3 regions of the Anaeroplasma sp. genome follow, and region 2 is predicted to be linked to each of the others. Evidence: riboswitches for the same ligand, from Rfam matches in the RefSeq annotation. Region 2 holds a riboswitch; each other region holds the start of a gene.

Region 1 (7,368 bases), on a different contig from region 2:
TTCGACCATGATAAATTCCAACTTAAATCTACACTCTTATCGGCAGCTATACAATCTAAGGACATACAAATTGGCTGTAATACAATATCATATGCATTTTTAGATGCATCCCATGAATTTTGCATGATATCACTTGAGGAGGATGTATCAATGGTATAAGGATTTTCTGTTGAGATGATGGTAAGCTCCTTGCTATCCTCGTTTACAAGTGTCCACACAACAGTTTCATTTTCCTTATTTGCCTTTTGAGTTGCAGAAAGTGTAATATCTGTTGTCCCCTCAGTATCAACAATATAGGAATCTCCATATACTGTACCACCACTAACCTGGAAGTCTTGGTTTACGAAAACTGTAACTGTTACAATTCTTTCGCTATCCTTCATTGCCATACCACCACCAATGGTCGTTGGAGCTATGGTTGTGCTTGAGCAAGAATCTCCTGTATTATAGGTAATATCAGATAAATTGGAATGATCAAATTCAACCTTTACTGGTGTTAGGCTTGAATTGCCAGATATTGCCATAGAATCGGATGCAATTGGAGCATAGGTAACTCCATTTTCATCCTTAACTAAAGCAACCTGATTATAGGTTAGAGTACCCTGTGAGCCATCTTCATTAATTAAGGATCCTGTCTTTGTTGCTGCAAATACAGAATCATCCTCACTTGCCTTATAGCAGGAATCCTCAACCTTAATTGCATTCGCAAGAGCTGCTGTCTTACCTGTTACTGTGCCATATACACAGCCCTCAAGCGTTACAGAACCAGAAGAATATTCATAGGCATCCTGTTCTTCTACTGTATCGCTAGAAAGATATACATTGTCTAATAAAATTGAGTTTGTACAAACTAGGGTAGAATCATTATTACCAATACCACCACCAGAAAATGTACCATTCGTTGTTGCATTACCTGCAACAGTTGAATTAATTACATATAAATTACCATTCTTACAGTTATTGATACCTCCACCAATTTCCTTTGAGGTATTATTTGCAATCGTGGAATTGTAAATATACATATAAGCATTTGTGCCATTCCCCTTGTTGTTACCCGTGTTTTCTCCACCGCCACCACCATAGGATAAGCTTCTATTTTCAGAAACGGAACAATTATCTAATATAAATGTACCTTGCTGATTTTGGAATCCAGCACCATATTCAGCAACATTTCTTGTAATTGATGAATTGGTAAGTACAATTTTACCTCCAACGGTATTTCTTATACCACCACCATGAGTGGATGCTGAACCTGAATTAGAGATTTGTGATTTATCGATATAAAGCGTGGAATTATTTGAGGTTGCACTATCGCTTGCACCATTAACGATAGCACTATTTCTTCCACCCTTAATGATACAGTTGTTAATATGTACTGTTGCATTTTTTGCAATATAGAATAGTGTGTAATTGGATGCATTGCTATTGATTACACCCTGATCGGTTGTACCTGTAACTAAAGCACGAATGGTCTTTCTTACCCCATCGTCATCTAAATCACCATCTAAGGTTGTACCATTTGTTAATGTAATCGATGCTGTAACAATAATTTCATCATACTCTGGTGCTTCAAGTGCACTCTTTAATTCTGCTTCTGTAGATACTTCCTTTGATAAACCATATACACGAGTAAAAGGATTTGAGAATAAAGAAAAGACAAGCACAAAAAGGGCAACCAATACTGCAACTACAGATAAAACTTTGGTTACCCATTTTCTAGTTGTCCTTTCTCTTGTACTCATAAATCTCACTCCTACGTTTTTGAAGAATAAAAGCCAGTCCCCCCAATATAATCGGTAACTGGCTAGCCATCTCCCTATGGCCCCTTTAGCTTTGCGTCGCTAGATTACTCTAGTTTTGCCTTTATTACTTTTTCTATACTTGTGTTTTCATAAATATTCTATATTTATGTATATCACAAAATAAAAACGTTTTCAATATCTTAAAAATGAAAATAATCTCTAAATTTATTGTCTGTTTTTTGAATAGGTACAATAACATAAATATTGTTTATGTAACAGATAAAGCCTTCGTTATAATACGAATAATAATAGAAATCAATGCAAAAATATTGTGATGCTTCCCAACCCAAAAGAAAAGAAAATCACAACTAAATTATGATTTCCTTTTGTTCTCCTGTAATAATTTTTATTGCATTATTAAGCTTATTTATTGTTGCATGGCTTGTAATATATCTTTCTCCATCCAGAGTAAAGCATATGTTTTTTCCATCTATTTTTATATCCTTACCTATAATTTCATTAGAATGTCTTTTGGCTTTAGATAGTAAAAAGAAAAGGAATTTAAACGTATCTATAAATCTATTTTTGGATAGGATGTATTTCAAATGAATCGAATCATCATTTATAGCTTCTATAGGGTATCCTGCCATGTATTTATTATCAATAATAAATGCTTGTGATATTTTTAAATTAATTCCATTTATGTTTACATCTGTCGCTTTTGATTTAAAGAAATCCTTTATACAAGCAAAATAATAGGCAAGCCTTCCCAGTTCCTTCTTTTTATCTGCTCTATAGGATACAGAAGTATATCGACCTATAGCTAGTCCATATAGGAAATACGTATCATTTACATGGTATGCATTCCTTTCTATGGAATTTCCTTTTATAATGATTTTTACGCATTTTTTAAGGTTTTTAGGTATTTTATAGCACTTTGCTACATCATTCATCGTTCCTCTTGGAATGATGGCTAAAGTAGGATTTTTCTTGCTATTTAGAATGCCTATTATAGCCTCATGTATGGTGCCATCTCCACCTGAGGCAATGATTAAATCATAATCCTTCGCATGAATAGATACATATTCTTTAATAGAGCCTCTTCCTAAAGTTTCAAAAATGTCTGTGGTGTATTCCACAGACAATTCTTTTTTTATATAATCGATTTCTTTTGTCTTAAGCCTTTTTCTACTGTTAGGATTATGTACTAAAAGAGCTCGCATTATTTCTTTTTTGTCTCCTTAGCATTCGCTTTAGGCTTAGCTTGAGCCTTTTTTTCAGGGGCAGGCTTCTTTTCTTCTACCTTTGGCTTTGACTTAACATTTAAGAATTGCTCAAACTTAGAATAATTATCCTTAGTACCCACAACAACTAAAATGTCTCCTGGAACAATTAAATCCATAGGCTTAGGAATTGCAAATTTATCATTTTTAATGACACCAACAATATTTACATCAAATAATACACGAACATTCATATCGATAATGCTCTTAGGCTCAAAGCCCTCACCAACAGAGATCTTTACCATTGTGTAATCCTCTGATAGCTGATAATAATCCAAAATGGAATCGGACATGATTTGGTTTGCTAAGGAAAGTGCTGTTGCCTCTTCAGGAATGATTACCTCTGTTGCTCCAAGCATTCTATAAACCTCTTTATGTCCTTCTTCGTCTGCACGAACCGTAATCTTTTTTACACCGAAGTTCTTTAAATTTAAAACGGTTAAAATAGATGCCTGTAAATTGTTACCAATCGCAACTACCGCATGGTCAATTTGATTTGCTCCAAGCTCCTTTAAGGCATTTGCCTTTGTGGAGTCTGCAACAAGGCAATGTGGGACAAACGGAGCAACCTTAGTTACGGATTCCTCATCAATATCAATAGCTAAAACATCTGCATCCATATTTGCTAACATCTTGGCAATATTTGCACCAAAACGACCAAGACCTATAATCATAAATGATTTCTTTTGTTGTATCTTTCTCATCCTATAATCACATTCTCCTCTACATATTTTATCTCTTCTTTTGAAGCACCAAGCCAATTCTTATTCACTACACCAATGATAGTTAATGGGCCAAGTCTACCAAAGAACATAATAAAGCATAATATAATTCTACTTGCAGCATTTAAGCTTGTAGTAATACCCATAGATAATCCTGTTGTTGAGAATGCACTCGCAACCTCAAATAGGATTTCTTGCATACCATACGTATCTGTTGTACCTGCTAAGGTTCTATCTGTCTGTACAATACTTACTGAGAAGGCACCTAAGAATACAATAAGTACACACATACCAATTAAAACAAACGCTTTAAATATTTGCTCATTGGATATTTTTCTTCCGAAGGCTCTAGCACTTTTACCTCTTGCATAGAACACAATCGCAATTAAAACGACGGCTAAAGTTGTCGTTTTAACACCACCACCAGTACCACAAGGGGATGCACCAATAAGCATTAAAACAACATACATTAAATAAGCACCTGGATAATCCTTTAAATTCGCTAAATTGTAGGTTGTAAAGCCTGCAGTTCTACAGGTTACTGACCCGAAAAGTGCCTGAAGCCATGTAAAATCTGGATCTCTTAGTGTTACTTTAATGAGTAATGCACCACCGAAGATTAAGAATAATGTCGTAACAATAGCTAGCTTAGAATGAAGAGAGAGCCTCTTCCATTTAAATCTCTTTTTAAAGATATCATCTATTACAACAAATCCACAAGATCCAATGATAATCATAGATATTGTTGTCATATTTACTAAAATATCATCCTTAAATCGGATTAAGGAATCCTCACCTAAATCGCCAAAAATATCAAATCCTGCATTATTAAATGCGGATGCAGAATGGAATAAGGATACTCCTAATGCATCCCACCAATTATCAAAATAATGTGTGAAGGAAAACATATTAATTCCAGCACATATAATTTGAACAGAAAAGGATATAATAACAATTTTTCTGACGAGCGGTATTAAACCAGATACAGAGTGTTGGTTTAATGCCTCTCTAAGTAAAAATCTATTGGAAACTCCAATTTTAGCACCAATCATCGTATAGAAAAATATAGCGATTGTAATGAAGGATAATCCTCCTATTTCCATAAGTATTACCATAACGATTTTTCCATAAATCGTAAAATTTGTAACACTATTTGTAGCAAGACCTGTAACACATACAGCACTGGTTGCCATAAATAGAGAATCCACAAATCCAATGGAATGATAGTCCTTTGTTGTAAATGGCATAACTAAAAGAATTGTTCCAACGATAATAATACTTAAAAAGCTTACAATGATTATAATGTAGGGATGAATCTTTTTGTTTTTCATATCCAACACCTCAACTTATGTTGTATTATACTATATTTTTTATATGTAAACAAGAAAAAGCCATTTTTATCATTGATTACGAAAAATATATTTTGAAAAAAAGAGCCAAATCATTTGGCTCAATTTTGTTATTCTTCAAGTTCTGGAATAGCCTTAGATATCGCCATCGCAAGTGCTCCTGTACCAATATGGCAAGAAACAGATAAGGAAAGTGGGCAGCAATCGATATGCCTATTAGGGAAAACCTCTTCTATTTCTTTAATAAATTCTAATACAGGGCCCTTATCCGTACCTGTATAGGCAACCTCTAAATATACATTATCGGTTCTACCATCTAAATCCTTTAAAAAACCATTGATGGATGCTTCACAAGCAGAAATCATAATCTTCTTTGCATTATTCAAATCGCGATTTCTCATTCTATATTTATCTAGCTTTTCACCCTTAATTGTTAAAATAGGCTTAAGCTTTAATAAGCCACCTAAGGCTGCAGCTGCAGGAGTGATTCTTCCACCCTTCTTTAAATAATAAAGAGTATCTAATGTAATATAAATATCTGAATTAAATTTTTCTCTTTCTAAGATCTCTTTAATCTCTTTTCCACTATAGCCCTTCTTTGCAAGATTAATGGCATCTAGGGTATGCTGACGCTGTGTTACAGAAATTCTTTGATCATCGACAACGAATACCTTATCCTTATACATTGCCTCAGCACTAACTAAAGCACTTTGGCAGGAATTGGATAATCCGCTAGACATAGGGATATAGACTACCTCATCATAGGATTCAAGTGCCTCATCCCATACAGAATTTACAAACCCAATGGAAGGCTGCGAAGTAGATACATTCGCCTCTCCTTTTAATTTTTCATAAAATTGTTCTTGTGTTAATGTTATATCCTCTAAATATTCCTCACCATCTATCATAAATGGCATAGGAACAACTCGAATTCCTAATTCCTTTGCTTCCTTCTGTGTGATTCCACTATTCGAATCTGTAATAATTGCTACTTTTGCCATAAAAGCCTCCTTATGTCAGAAACTGACAAACTCTCCATATCGGTTGTAGTATATCAACAAATGTAAAGCTTGTCAAACATTTTTTTATGTCATAATGTGATATAATTCAAGTTTTAAGAAACAAAAATATGAAAACTTGAGTAATAATGATATATCCTTATCTTTATTTGAAAGAGAAAAAGAGAGGCATTAATCTGCCTCTTCTGCTTCATTATCATTTCTTTTAATTTTGCCAAACACAATTAATAATAAATATAATCCACTATACATTGCAAGTAATATACCAAAGGCTACAATTGCAACTTGGAATATAACATGAGATATATTTAAAACTAATGCCAATCCTAAAAGAATATAGGGAACCTCATGTAAAAATCGCATTTTATGGTTTTTAGCTAACAGGATACGAATGAAAGATAAAAGGATTAGAAATACACCAAAAATAATAGAAATAATCATCTCATGGTTGATGATGAATACTATTCCTAAAAGAATAAATATAAGAGATGTGATAAACATATATATAAATCTTTTATTATATTTCATTTCCTTAAAGGAAAATAATAAAGGATATATGTTCACAAGTATGATAACAATACCAACAGAAATACAAATGGCATGAAGGAAATAATCATAATATAGGATACCAATGAGTGCTAAGGTAATGCCTAACACCATCCCTATAACTCCAAAGTATAAATTTCTTTTATTGTTCATTCTTCATCACCTTTATTTGCTCTATTATTTTTTCAATATTTGGCGATATTCTAGCTTTTTGAACCTGGGTTATTAGGCTCCCCTTCCAAATTTCTTTAAATTCTTCTTCCTTAAACCAATAATAAGCATCTGTTTCTCCCTTTTGTAAAACAATAGAATCTGCCTCAATATCTAAAATGGCAAGAAAGGTATGAGCTATTGCATGATCCGATATAAAGGTTTTAAAAAGTGAGATTCTATTTGGGCGTATACCAGTTTCCTCCATCAATTCTCTTTTTATGGATTCAAGGGGTTCTTCTCCATGCTGCATACAGCCAACAGTTACCTCTAAATGTCCTGCCATATAGGGCTTATCCTTACTTCTTTTTGTCATCAAAAAGGAATCATTTCTTAAGTTATAACAAACACATTCTACAATTCCAAAATAATACCCTTCAGGTATATGATTTGGACGTTCTATTAATAAATCACATGGTTTTAGGTTTTTATCATAAACCTGATAATATTCATGCATCATATCTTATAGGACTCCTTTATTTCTAGCAATTCAAAAT
Region 2 (6,178 bases):
TTGCCTCCCGTTTCAAGCCAATGGTAAAAGAGGATGGTACAGAGACTGGTAAGTTTAAGCCAATCTTCGCACAGGCTGCAACATTCGATGAGGCCAATTATGAGACGACTCATGCAAAGGATCAGAATTTTTATTTCTATTACATTAAGGATGATTCATCTAGCTATGCATTAAATAATAAATTAGTTGTTCGTATTGCTGCATCTGTAGTTCTTGAGTATGCAGCAAACGCAGAGCGTCAAATGGTAATCTTTGATACGGATGGTGCAATTGAATATACTACAGTAGATCCTTCTATAGGATTTAGATTCTTAGTAGATAACATTTCAACCGATTATGGTATTGAAATGACTACTCTAAACAATCATGAGGATATCAATATTGTATTAAATGTTGGTCAGTCTGTTGTATTCTCTGCAAAATATATTGATTATTTAGATTCCTACTATGGTACAGTAATTGTACTAGGTGATAACTTCTTAGGTATCGATTGGGTAATTCAGCAGGCTGTAATCTATTTCGTTGCTGGAGTAATCGTTACGATTGCAATGCTTGGAATTATGATTTTAGGTGTAAGAAAGTGCTCACAGCTACTTAGAGCTGACCGCCACGCAGTACAGGCTACTAAGGCAATGGTATTAAGAATTGATCCAAATGGTAAGATCATATTTACAAATAAAACATTTAAGCAAATGTATGGTGTTACAAGAAAGCTTTTAAATGTTGATGAATTTATTGATGTTGAAACAAATGAGCCAATCATTAAAACAATAAAGGAAAATAAAGCATTTGAATGTAAGGTTCCTATGGACCTATATGATGAAGAAAATGTAAAATTCTTACATTTATCTCCATTATTCATTTCCAATAGCTATTATCTAATGGGTACAGATATTACAACAGATTATAGAATGCGTAAGCATCTAGAAATCATGTCTGGTAAGAATTCTGTTACGAAGTGTGATAATGGATTCACACTGGAAAACCAATTTGAAAAGATATTAGAAAACAACCAAGGCTATAATGTAGCCTTCGTTGAAATCAATATTACTAAGTATGCAGATATCATCCAAGTCTTTGGTAAGACGGTATATAATCAATTATTAATTCAATTATTAGATATGATTAAGGATTCCTTTATGGAGCATAAGGTATATCATATCGATGAATCTAAGTTTATGGTTATTGTACCTAACGATGAATTCGCAAGTGTACAGCCATTAATCAATGAATTCTTAGATTTACTTCAAAGACCTATTACGGTTAAAGCAAATAATATCTATTTAAAGACTAAAATTGTAATTTATAATGTTAAATCTACAGATTTTCAAGAAATTAAGCTTGATGATATAAGGGTTAAGCTAGACTTAGCTTATAGAAATATGTCATCCTTAACAGGTAAGGATTATATTATCTATGAGCCTACAATGGATGGTATTATCTTAGCTGCAGATGAAATGGAGCACGATATCGAAATGGGCTTAATTGGTCGTGAATTCCAAATGTGGCTACAGCCTCAGTTTGATGTATTCAACAACAGAATTGATGGCTTTGAGGCATTAATTCGTTGGATGAATCCAAAATATAGAGATAAATCACCGCAGCTATTCATTGAGCTTGCTGAGCAGCGTGGTCACATGCTAGATATTGGTAAGTTTGTTATTACAGAATCCTTCAAGCTTGCAAAGAAGCTTGAACCATATGGAGTGCATGTTTCTATTAACGTATCTCCAGTACAGCTACTACAGGTAGGTTTTGTACAGCAATTAATTGATGAATTTAATTCAAATGAGCTAAAGAAGGGCTCTATAGCAGTAGAAATTACAGAAACATTATTAATGGGTTCTATGCAGCTCATTACAGAAAAGCTTAGATTACTTAGAGAAGCTGGCTTCCATATTCATTTAGATGACTTCTGTACAGGTTACTCTTCTATGCTATATTTAAAGGATTTACCAGTAGATACCTTAAAGATTGATAAGGAATTTACAAAATATATCGAAACAAATAAGGTACACGAAAATATCGTTAAGACGATTTGTGCCTTAGGTAATGCCCTAGATCTTAACTTAATTTGTGAAGGTGTAGAAACACAGGAACAATCCGATATGGTTAAGAAGATGGGCTGTAGAGTAATTCAGGGTTGGTTAATTGGTAAGGCAATGCCATACGATGATGCAGTTGAATTATTAGAGATGTACAATACCAAGAGTAAGAAGTAGGAGGTATGGACTATGAGATTTTTAATTTCTGATGGCGGAGCTATTGTATTAGTTTTCGTTTCATTAATCGTTACTTTAGGACTAGGTTTCTTGTTATATTGGTTAATTCGTAGAAACATACGTAAGGAAAAGGAAGAATCTGAGGTTATTGTTGAGGATGCAGTAACAAGAAGAGCAATGGAGGATTCTGTTCGTAATTACATTAAAAAGGTTGACCGCTTCGGTGCGATGACATTAATGTATGTAGATATTGATGGATTTTCCGATTTAAATGAAGTATTCGGCCATGAGGCATGCGATTTAATGCTTAAAGAAATTGCAACAAGAATCCTAAGAGTAATTCCATATAATGCATCTGTATGTAGATATCAAAATGATGAATTTATGGTATTTATTAAGGATGAGGATAACTTCGCAAGACTTGAATCGATTGCATCTAAGATTGTTACAGCTGCACAAGCACCATACCAGGTATTGGTTGGTGAATCCATTACACTTTCTGTATCCGTTGGTATGGCCTCATATCCTAATGCAGGTCAAACCTTCGAAGAATTATATTCCAATTTGGAATTAACCACTTACGTATCTAAGCGTGATGGTGGTAATAAATATACAAACTTCTATGCGACAATCAAGGAAGAAGAATATGATAATATGGCTTACTTCCAAGAAGTTAAGCAAGCGATCCAAAAGAAGGAATTCGCACTTTACTTCCAGCCTATTCTTGATTTAAAGAATAAGCTAATGAATGGTGCTGAGGCCCTAATGCGTTGGAATCACCCAACGAAGGGTATACAGTCTCCAGCAACCTTCTTAAAGGTCTTAGAGCAATCTGGAGACATCAAGTGGGTCGGTGAATGGGGTATGGAAACTATGATCCGTATGCATAACAGCATGGCAGAAAAGTTCCCTACGGTTCCACTTAGATTTTCACTAAACTTATCTACGAAGCAGCTACTTGACCCACACCTTGCAAACTCATTCATTGAAATCATGAATAAGAACCAAGCAAAGCCTGAGTGGTTCATGTTAGAAGTTAATGACTTCATGATGGTAGAAAGAATCGCAGTAATCAAAACAAACATCTACAAGCTTCGTGACTATGGCTTCAAGATTGCAATCGATGGATTTGAGCTTGATGGACAATCTGTACAAAACATTCAGAAGTCCCCTGTCGATGTTATTAAGCTTGGTAGAAACTTCCTTAAGGATGTTGAAAACAACTTCATGAAGGAAAGATTCTTACAAATTTTAGTTAAATATGCAGAGGATAACAACAAGGAATTAATTGCTGAGGGTATCGAAACTGCAGAAATCACTAAGTACGTTAAGGAACAGAATGTATTCTTAGGTCAGGGTTACTATTTTGCGAAAGCATTAAGTGAAGAAGCATTCGAAGAATATATTGAAAAACGTCAATATCAAGTATTACTTGATGATGTATCCGCTCTTGAGGATAATGAAGCATTATTCAAGGAAATGCATTCTGATGATGTAGTACTTGAAGAAGATCATGAGGAAACTCCAGAAGAATACTTAGATCGTATTTCTAGAGAATCCCGCACAAATAACGATTATGATGATACTGAAGGAGACGATTTATTGGTCTCGGATCCTTCAGATGATGATCTATTAGTTTAAAAAGAACAAATAGACACTTTAAAAAAAATGCCTAACAAAATTTCACATAATTAACGGATTTCATACCAAAATTGGTTGACAACGTTTTCTAAAGGCCCTATAATTTTAAGTAGTTAAAGGCAAAACTAGAGTAATCTAGCGACGCAAAGCTACAGGGACCAAAATAGGTCAGCCAGTTGTCATTTTGGAAGTGTAATCCAGAATGGCATTTTTATTTTCTAAAATGACGAAGGAGGTAGCCTAGATGCCAAAAAAACTTGTATCCTTATGGAAATCGAATTTCTTTAAAATGGCACTATTGATTTTGTTATTTGTTGCGGCTGCCTTGATTATCATGGCTATGTGGCTTGGACAAGAAGCAGGACAATTTGTGATTCGTGTTCAATCAGGCGATGTACAAAAAAGTATAGGTGTCACTCTTGATTTAGATGAAGAGAATCCATCTGCTAGCTTAGTTGCAGACCCAATGACAAATATGAACGATTATTCTCCAAGATATTTCTTGGAGGAGGATTACCAAACTTTAAGAGAAATTTGTAAACCAACAGGATTTAATCCTATAGACAATAACTCATTATATGTTTATACGTTCTATATAAAAAATACATCACAATCCGGTGGTGTTGGTGTAAATGTGCAGTTAACATATTCTAATGTTACAAATTATTCTGATGAGATTATTAGAGTTCTTACTTATTATGAATCTTATAATGTTTCTGACCCTCACTTGTATCAGAAACCTGATTCACTTGAAAGAGCTCATGCATTGGATAAATATAAGGATGTAACATCGATTGAATATCCAAGCTATATTATCACTCCTGCATCATTTGCAAATTCGTCAAATCCTTCAGGTGGAACTGTATTTGACGATCAGCAGATTAATATCGGTTATGGTCAAGGAATGAATTATGTAAAGTATTCTATATTATTATGGTTAGAGGGAGATGATCCTGATTCCGAGTATTATGGAGAGGCACTTTACAATGGAACTATTAAATTTGAAATGCTAATCAAAGTATTGATGTAGCAGCAATTTAGTAAAGGAGGTTGAGGTATGAAAAGAAACATAACGAGAAAGTTAATAATGGGTCTTACATCAGTTGCAGCTACTGCAGTTTGTCTAACCTCAACAACCTACGCTTGGTTTGCGAGAAACGCAAATGCATGGACCGATGAATTTGATATTCATATTCATACGGATGAAGGTCTTGAGATTTCCGTAGACGGAGTACATTTTGTTGATACAATCACAAAAAGCGAGCTTACAAAAGCAATTGCACTTCAAAGATATAATTTAGTTAATGATGAAAACAAGACATTAAATGATTTTACAAGTGATGAAGTAGAATCAATGGTAAATACTTATGGCGAAACAGTACTTGGTGCTGTATCTCCAAATAAAAATTGGCAATTCTATGGATTTAATACAATAGATAATGTAAAGGATCCATTAGATTATATAGATGGTGATTATTTTAAACCATTTGCTTTAACAGAAAACAAGCTATCGGCTTCCTATTTGAAATTTGATTTATATTTTAGAGCAATCCCATCATCGAATCATCCGAAGGAAAAATACAAATTAGTATTTGCGGATAGTGATCATGAGGAAGGCTTAGGTGAATCATATATTAAGGCTGATCCATCTGAAGTACCTTTAGATAATTCATTAAATATCTTACCTTCTTTAGATACAAGAGAAAATCCAGCTACAGTAGGATTATATGAATCAGGAGAAAAAATCACTATTAATCCAGCAAACGCAATGCGAATTGGTGTTGTAGGAAGTGAAGGTGATTTAATCTATGAGCTTAACGACGGATATGGTTCTAGTGCATACAAAAATGCAACAGATGATTTGCATAATCCGGCAGTTAATCCAATGGTGACATATTTCAATAATACACACAAGCGTGCAAAGAACGGTCTTTATTTAAAGGATTATGATACGGAATATGTTGAAACAGTTAAGAATTTTGATGATTTGTATCCTTTAGGAATATTCGAAAGAGATACCGAAGGGAATTACAATATTGTAAGAGCAACCTTCTACATTTGGTTAGATGGTTACGATGCAGATTATCTTCCACGTGTGGATACAGAATCAATCCGCTTCTTCCTAAACTTTACAAAGGTGGAGGGATAAGATATGAAGCAAAAAGCAATTAAATTAATTTTATCTGGGGCAGCTTCATTAGCACTAGCAGTATCCCTAACCGCTACAACATTTGCCTATGTATTGATTGGCAATAATGCCACAGTAGATGAATTCGATTTTAAGGTTGAAGGCCAAGAAGGATTAATGATTTCCT
Region 3 (7,368 bases), on a different contig from region 2:
TTGCCAACTAGGAATTCAATCATTTCGGTATGCTTTACATGGGTCCCTTTAAAAATACCCATGAAAGCTGTAATGGTATGTAATCTAGATTGACCATACATTACCGCACAGGTCAAATTGCCACTTAATCTATTTTGCTCTGGTGTAGCCTTCATTCCACCACCATAGTATCTACCATTCATTGTAGGGGCAATCCATACCTCCTTGAATTCCTTTGTAACGCCATCAACCGTAACTTTTGCGTTTCTACGCTCATATTTGCCACTAAGTAAGGATAGAGCAATAGAAGTATAATTTACATTTTTACCCTTAGCTTTAAGGGAATCTGCAACCTCACAAACCATTCCATCAAGACCATAGCCAACATTATTGATGAAATATTGCACATGGTTACCTACCTTAACCTTAGGTAGCTTTTCTAAATATGGATTGATTTCGATAAGTTTTAGATTAACATCCTTATCCTTCAAATCATGAACAAAATCATTTCCTGTTCCCCAAGGATATAAATAATAGGTGACACCATCACATACAGGATATGTTTTAATGTCATTCGCAAAGAAAGAAAGGGTACCATCTCCACCAACTAAAATGAGATTGTCTCCAGCCTTTAAATCCTTTGCTAAATCTTCAAAAATAGTAGAAGTATAGTCAATCTCCTCTAAATCTGGGAATTGACCAGATAATTCCTTTGCTGCCTTTTTCTTACCATCGTCACCTTTACCGTTATTCGATAATGGATTATAAAGAAGATAATTCATATTAACCCCTTTCCGCTAGCTTCTTCTCTATTAAATGCTTACAGTAGTGAGCTAGCTCTTGCGAATTCATATCTTTATATTTTTCGTAAGGTATTACCTCACATACATCGACAAATACTCTAGTGTTTCTATACCAAAATTGCTTTCCAACCTTGTGTGTGTTTTTAATAGCTACAACAGTAATAGGGCACTTTGCCTTAAATGCAATTTTAAAGCTTCCACCCTTAAAATCCATTAATCCATTCTCTGGATGATGGTTTCTTGTTCCCTCAGGACAAATATATACACTTGCTAGATTCTTAGATAATGCCTTAGATGCACGAACAATAGATTTTACAGCATTAAAATCATTATCTCTATCAATCTCAATAAAATTACAATTGTAAATGAATGGACCTGCGATAGGCATTGTTAGATTACCTGGCTTAGTTACGCAAGTAACTGGCTGTCCTTTTGTATAATATAGAATTGGCATTGGATCAAAATTCGATGTATGATTGGATACAATCATACTTTTTTCCTTTGGGAATTCTCCACTTCTAGTAAAATGAATACGGAATAGGAAAGGGACCACATAGGAGGTTTGTCTTACAAACCAATAACAAATTTTAGAGCCATTTTCTGGCTGTGGCTTGCCCTTTTTAATCTTTATATTCATAAATAGAGATGCTATCCAAAGTGGAATTAAATAAATTCCAAACCAAATGATGTATAGAATAGGAATAAATAGTACGAATATTAAAACCCACCACCATGTTGTATACGTTCCTGTAAAATAACAAATAACGCCAGATGTAGCAGTGGCTAAAAGAATAAGTATTGTATTAACGATCATAATAAAAACTCCTCATTGCTACTTTATTTTATCATTTTTCTTTTTTATTTTCTACATTTTCGATATAATTTAAGAGAAATATAGGGCAAAAGAGGTGCATTTTATGTTTTATGTAATGAATGAGATAAAAAAAGCATATATTTTAGATTCTATTTTGAATGCAAAGGATGATCAAAATCTTGCCAAACTTGCGGTAGGGAATCTAATATCCTTCTCTATAGAGCATGGAATAACAGGTAATCTTTATAAAAAATATATTTTGTATACTTTAATGTATAATGAAAATTCTTATACGAGAAGTATTGAATTGAATCAAAAAACAGAAGGACAATCCAATATTATCTTGATGGATTATCAGGAATATTTTGAATTATATAACAAGGAATTTGAATTCCTAAAGGAAACAAAATATTTCACCTTTAAAAGAGGTGAGGATACCTATTTAGCAACTATGCTAGATGATTTATATAATAAGATTGAGCAACTCAATAATTATTTAAATTTTGTTCATGCAATTGAAGGCTTCTATAAGGAAAAGGGACTATCGGATATGGCTATATATAAAGCCTTCCGTGTAGCGGATGGCATATTAAAGCCAATTAAAAATGTATTAAATATTACATTTAAGGATTTAATTGGATTAGAGTATCAAAAAAAGCTATTATGCGAGAATACAGAAAACTTTATTTTGGGTAAGCCTTATAATAATGTATTATTATATGGTGATGCAGGCACTGGTAAATCAAGCTCCATTAAGGCTTTAATTAATGAATATTTTGATAAGGGCTTAAGAATTATAGAGGTCTATAAGCATCAAATGGCAGAAATATCTAAAATTATAAACAAATTAAAAGCAAGACCATATCACTATATCATTTATATGGATGATTTATCCTTTGAGGAAAATGAAATTGAATATAAATATTTAAAGAGTATCATAGAAGGTGGTATTGAGCCTAAGCCTGAAAATGTTGTCATTTATGCAACATCCAATAGAAGACATTTAATTAAAGAAACAACAGAGGATAATGGGACCATATTTGATGATTTACATAGAAACGAAACACAGGCAGAAAAATTGTCCCTATCCTATCGATTTGGCCTTCAAATCTTTTATAGCTCTTTAACTCCATTGGAATTTCGATCTATGGTTTTGAAAATGGCAGAGGATCATAACATTCAAATGGATGAGGATCTTTTAATTAAAGAAGCCAATAAGTTCCAAATGAGAAGCGGTACATTATCCGGTAGATGTGCAGAGCAATTTATTAAATATTTATCGAATAAAATAGAAAAATAGCCCAATTCTTTAAGATATTTGAAATTATCCTTAAAGAAATCGGTTTACAAAGTAAAAAAATTGTGGAAATCAAAACTCATTTAATATATAATGAAACAGGTTTAAATTCTATAAAAAAGGGTGAAAATTATGGAAATTAGAAACGTTGCAATTATAGCTCACGTTGACCATGGTAAAACAACAATGGTTGATAAGCTTTTACAAAGCTCACATACATTTAGAGAAAATCAGCAGGTAGAGGAGTGCGTAATGGATAATAACGCACTAGAAAGAGAAAGAGGTATTACGATTCTTTCTAAGACTACTGCCATTAAATGGAAGGATACAAAAATTAATATTTTAGATACTCCAGGCCATGCAGACTTCTCTGGTGAGGTTGAAAGAATTATGAAGATGGTCGATGGAGTTGTTTTGATTGTTGATGCATATGAAGGTACAATGCCACAAACTAGATTCGTATTAAAGAAGGCATTTGAAGCACATTTAAAGCCAATCGTTGTAATCAATAAGGTAGATAAGCCATCCGCAAGACCTTTAGAGGTTGTTGATGAGGTATTAGAATTATTTATCGATTTAGGATGCGATGAGGATGAGCTTGATTTCCCAGTATGCTACGCTAGTGCTGTAAATAATACATCATCCTTAGATCCAGATCCATCTACACAAGCTCCATCTATGGGACCATTACTCGATATGATCTTAAAATATATTCCAGCCCCATCTATGGATTGTAATGCCCCACTTCAATTACAGCCTGCATTACTCGATTATACAGATTACACGGGAAGAATTGGTATTGGTAGAATTGTACGTGGTACAATTAAGTCTGGTGAGGTTGTATCCTGTTGTAGACTTGATGGATCGATTAAACAATTTAGAGTGCAAAAGCTATATTCCTATTTAGGACTTGATCGTATTGAAATTGAAGAGGGTGAGGCAGGAGATATTGTCGCATTCTCTGGACTTCCTGATGTATCTGTTGGTGAAACCATTTGTACTGTAGGTAAGGAAGAGGCTTTAGAGCCAATTCATATCTCAGAACCAACCGTACAGATGACCTTTGGTACAAATACTTCTCCATTTTGTGGTAAGGATGGTAAGATGGTCACTGCATCAAAAATTGAGGATAGGTTATTCCGTGAGGTTCAAAAGGATGTATCCTTAAAGGTAGAAAGAATTGGAAATTCTGAAGAATGGATTGTTTCTGGTAGAGGTGAATTACATCTAGGTATCTTAATTGAAACTATGAGAAGAGAAGGCTATGAATTCCAGGTTTCCCGTCCAAGAGTAATTATGAAGGAAATCGATGGTATCTTGTCGGAACCATATGAATATTGTGTTATCGATACTCCATCGGATACTGCAGGCTCCATCATTGAAATGATGGGTAACCGTCATGGTATTATGGAAACCATGTCCAATACAGAAACACAAACTAGACTTATTTATAATATTCCATCTAGAGGATTAATCGGATTTAATACAGATTTTATGACATTAACTAAGGGCTATGGTATTATCAACCATTCCTTCAGTGAATATAGACCTATGGAGGCCGTAAGTGTTGCTGAAAGAAGTGTTGGTGTATTAGTCTCTATGGCACAGGGTCAATCTACTGCATATTCCATTGGTGCACTTGAAGATAGAGGATCTATGTTTATTTCTCCAGGTGAGGAAATCTATGAAGGTATGATCGTTGGTGTTGCGAATAAGGATTTAGACTTAGCAGTGAATGTTGTTAAAGCTAAGCAGCAAACGAATACACGTTCTTCAAACAAGGATACAACAGTAGTATTAAAGAGACCTATTGTTATGGCACTTGAGCAATGTCTAGAATTCATCAACGAGGATGAATTAGTAGAAATTACTCCAAAGCATATCCGTCTAAGAAAGAAAATTCTAGACACTGTTGAACGTAAGAAATTTGATGCAAAAAGAAGAAGTGAAAAGGAATAAACTAGAGGGCTTTCATAAGCCCTTCTTTTCTTCTTTCAATTTTCTCATATTTAATATGCATAACTTCAATATTTAAACGATAGGCTTTTTTAGACATATTTTAAAAAAAGTCTAATTTAATTTTAGAGATTTTTTGTGAGACAATTTATGGATTTTCGGACAAAAATGAAGCATTTAAAGCATATTTTATTATAAATGTTTGAAAACACAAAATTTTATGCAACAATTTTGCTTTATTTGCCTAACTGGATGTGAGTTTAACTTTTATTTTTTAGGGGGAATCGATAGCTTGCGAATAAAATATATGTTGAAATCGTTTTTTTGAAATGATATACTTATGGCATATTGGATAAAGGCAAAACTAGAGTAATCTAGCGACGCAAAGCTATAGGGTCTTTACGAGACAGCCAGTTGCGATTTACATAAAAGTAATAGCAACTGGTTTTATTATTTTAAAAAGGGGGGCAATTCTATGAAGCATTTTAAGACTAAGTTTATAATCATTATAGCATCCATTGTTTCATTGATTGCTATTACATTAGGCGTTTATGCATATGTTTCTAGGATATCTGCAAGAGGAGAAATTAGTGTTTCAGCCACAACCATTAATGCTAAAACTACCTACACCTCATCAACGGATATCTTTGAATGGACCTATATAGAAGCTGGTGATATTAAGGAAATTAACATCACCACAGAAAATCAAACAGATGTTATTCTTCATAGATACTATAATATTCAATTAGCAAAAGACTTTACTTCTGATGAAAATCTATTGAAGGCAATTATTGTTTATTACAACAATACATATATTGGAACATTAAATGATGTTGTGAGCAAGCCTTTAAAAATAGAAGAGAAATATAATTTTATTGGACTTGCATCAAATAAAACCGATGGATTTAAATTTGAATTGCATCAAGCAGCAAAAAATTCTATTTTAGATAATAAGGATGTTAAAGTTACTATTACAACCTTTACTGAAAATGCCGATTATTATAAATATATTTTCGTTAAAAGCGAAGCAGATTTTAAAAAGGCAATCGATGATATGAATTCTGGTATGCTATCAGAAACTCCTACTATTGTTTTATGCAATAATATTACCTTAACAAACAATTACACAATTAGTGAACCTACGACCATCTATATGAATGGTTCTACACTAAATGGTGATTTAACAATTAATGATACAACTGCAACAGATCCTAATGCTTTATTAGAGGTATTCGGTGAGGGTGCATTTAATGGAACAGTTACCTTAGGAGATAATTATGATCAAAATGGTGCGATTAACCTAGTTAAAAACCATGTTAAGGATGTCTTAAAGGATGGAGTTTCGGCTGGTTCAACTACAAATATTTTAGGCCATTATGCATTCTATGGTATTTCTGTTTCAGCTATTACAAGATGTACTTTTACATCTCCAGATATAATTGTTCAAAATTCATCTAATGAGTATTACAATGCATTAGGTGCTGTTAAAGTTCATAATGATGAAATTATTAATTTTAAAATTTTAGGTTCAAAAACAGAACTAATTGATGGCACTTTAGCTCATTTACCACAAAACCGTACAATTTCATTGGATTTATTCTTGCCAACCTACATTCCTAGTCAAAATGCAAGTATCACATGGAAATCTAGTGATGAATCTATTATTACAAATACAGGTAAAATAACTGCAAAACGATTAGAAAATGCAGCAGTCACATTATATGCAGAAATAAGGGTAAATGAGAAAGTCTTTACTAGAACATTTAACTTTAAGGTATCTGCACATAATAATGAAATTAATTTCTATAAATTAGTTCAAGAAATATCTCCAATCGTAATTAGTAATGTTAGAAATAGTGAAGCAGATGATAATGAAGCTTTATATCATTTACCAATTGTAAACGATAATGGAGCATATGATTATAGAACATCTTATACATCCCCTGTAAATACAGAATTATTTAAATGGTCTGCTTATAGGAATATTGGACTTAAAAGTATTACATACAAAAAGGCTCCAGAGCAAGAAAAATTTGATTATATTACATTAGAGAATCCTAATAAATTATATTTAAATAATATTACTTTAAATAATTACGCAAGTATCACAATTACTGGTGATTTTGGTAATGAAGAAAAATATTCTACAAATATAAATATTAGTATATCTGTAGGTTCTAATACCCAATTACTAGAAAAAACATTCTCACAAATTAGTGACGAATTAAGCCAAATCTCTATATTAGGTAATATTTTATCTACAAGAATTCAAAATGGAATGGCAAATGAAAAAGGAGATTTCTCCTTAAGTACAAGATATCTTGATGAAGAAACAAATGAGTTAAGCGAGGATTATTCTGTAGAATATTCTGGCGAATCGAATATCATTACAAGCATTACAAAAAACGAAGAAACTGGAAAGTATGATTTTAGCATTAATCCTGAATATTTTAATGAATATGAAACAACAGTTGCATTTACAGCTACAGTATATTATAGAAAGGATCAAACAGGAGAAA

What was found. Region 2 has a riboswitch for cyclic di-GMP ahead of SPJ17_RS08560 (hypothetical protein). Riboswitches for the same ligand answer to the same signal wherever they lie in the genome.
Region 1: another riboswitch for cyclic di-GMP. It lies ahead of SPJ17_RS04465 (hypothetical protein); the one in region 2 lies ahead of SPJ17_RS08560 (hypothetical protein).
Region 3: another riboswitch for cyclic di-GMP. It lies ahead of SPJ17_RS06645 (immunoglobulin-like domain-containing protein); the one in region 2 lies ahead of SPJ17_RS08560 (hypothetical protein).

The regions. Positions count from the first base shown of each region.
Region 1 covers NZ_JAXFPY010000067.1:46,554-53,921, reverse strand. The annotation lists partial or broken gene SPJ17_RS04465 (hypothetical protein) at 1-1,742, opposite strand, end outside; cyclic di-GMP riboswitch class I at 1,793-1,872, opposite strand; gene SPJ17_RS04460 (diacylglycerol kinase family protein) at 2,111-2,965, opposite strand; gene SPJ17_RS04455 (TrkA family potassium uptake protein) at 2,965-3,729, opposite strand; gene SPJ17_RS04450 (potassium transporter TrkG) at 3,726-5,078, opposite strand; gene SPJ17_RS04445 (DegV family protein) at 5,207-6,097, opposite strand; gene SPJ17_RS04440 (hypothetical protein) at 6,287-6,814, opposite strand; gene SPJ17_RS04435 (NUDIX domain-containing protein) at 6,804-7,331, opposite strand; gene SPJ17_RS04430 (ABC-F family ATP-binding cassette domain-containing protein) at 7,328-7,368, opposite strand, start outside.
Region 2 covers NZ_JAXFPY010000125.1:209-6,386, reverse strand. The annotation lists gene SPJ17_RS08570 (EAL domain-containing protein) at 1-2,222, shown strand, start outside; gene SPJ17_RS08565 (bifunctional diguanylate cyclase/phosphodiesterase) at 2,235-3,863, shown strand; cyclic di-GMP riboswitch class I at 3,972-4,047, shown strand; gene SPJ17_RS08560 (hypothetical protein) at 4,108-4,893, shown strand; gene SPJ17_RS08555 (hypothetical protein) at 4,921-6,012, shown strand; partial or broken gene SPJ17_RS08550 (hypothetical protein) at 6,016-6,178, shown strand, end outside.
Region 3 covers NZ_JAXFPY010000098.1:402-7,769, reverse strand. The annotation lists gene SPJ17_RS06665 (diacylglycerol kinase family protein) at 1-761, opposite strand, end outside; gene SPJ17_RS06660 (lysophospholipid acyltransferase family protein) at 763-1,596, opposite strand; gene SPJ17_RS06655 (ATP-binding protein) at 1,700-2,896, shown strand; gene typA (translational GTPase TypA) at 3,026-4,852, shown strand; cyclic di-GMP riboswitch class I at 5,197-5,271, shown strand; partial or broken gene SPJ17_RS06645 (immunoglobulin-like domain-containing protein) at 5,325-7,368, shown strand, end outside.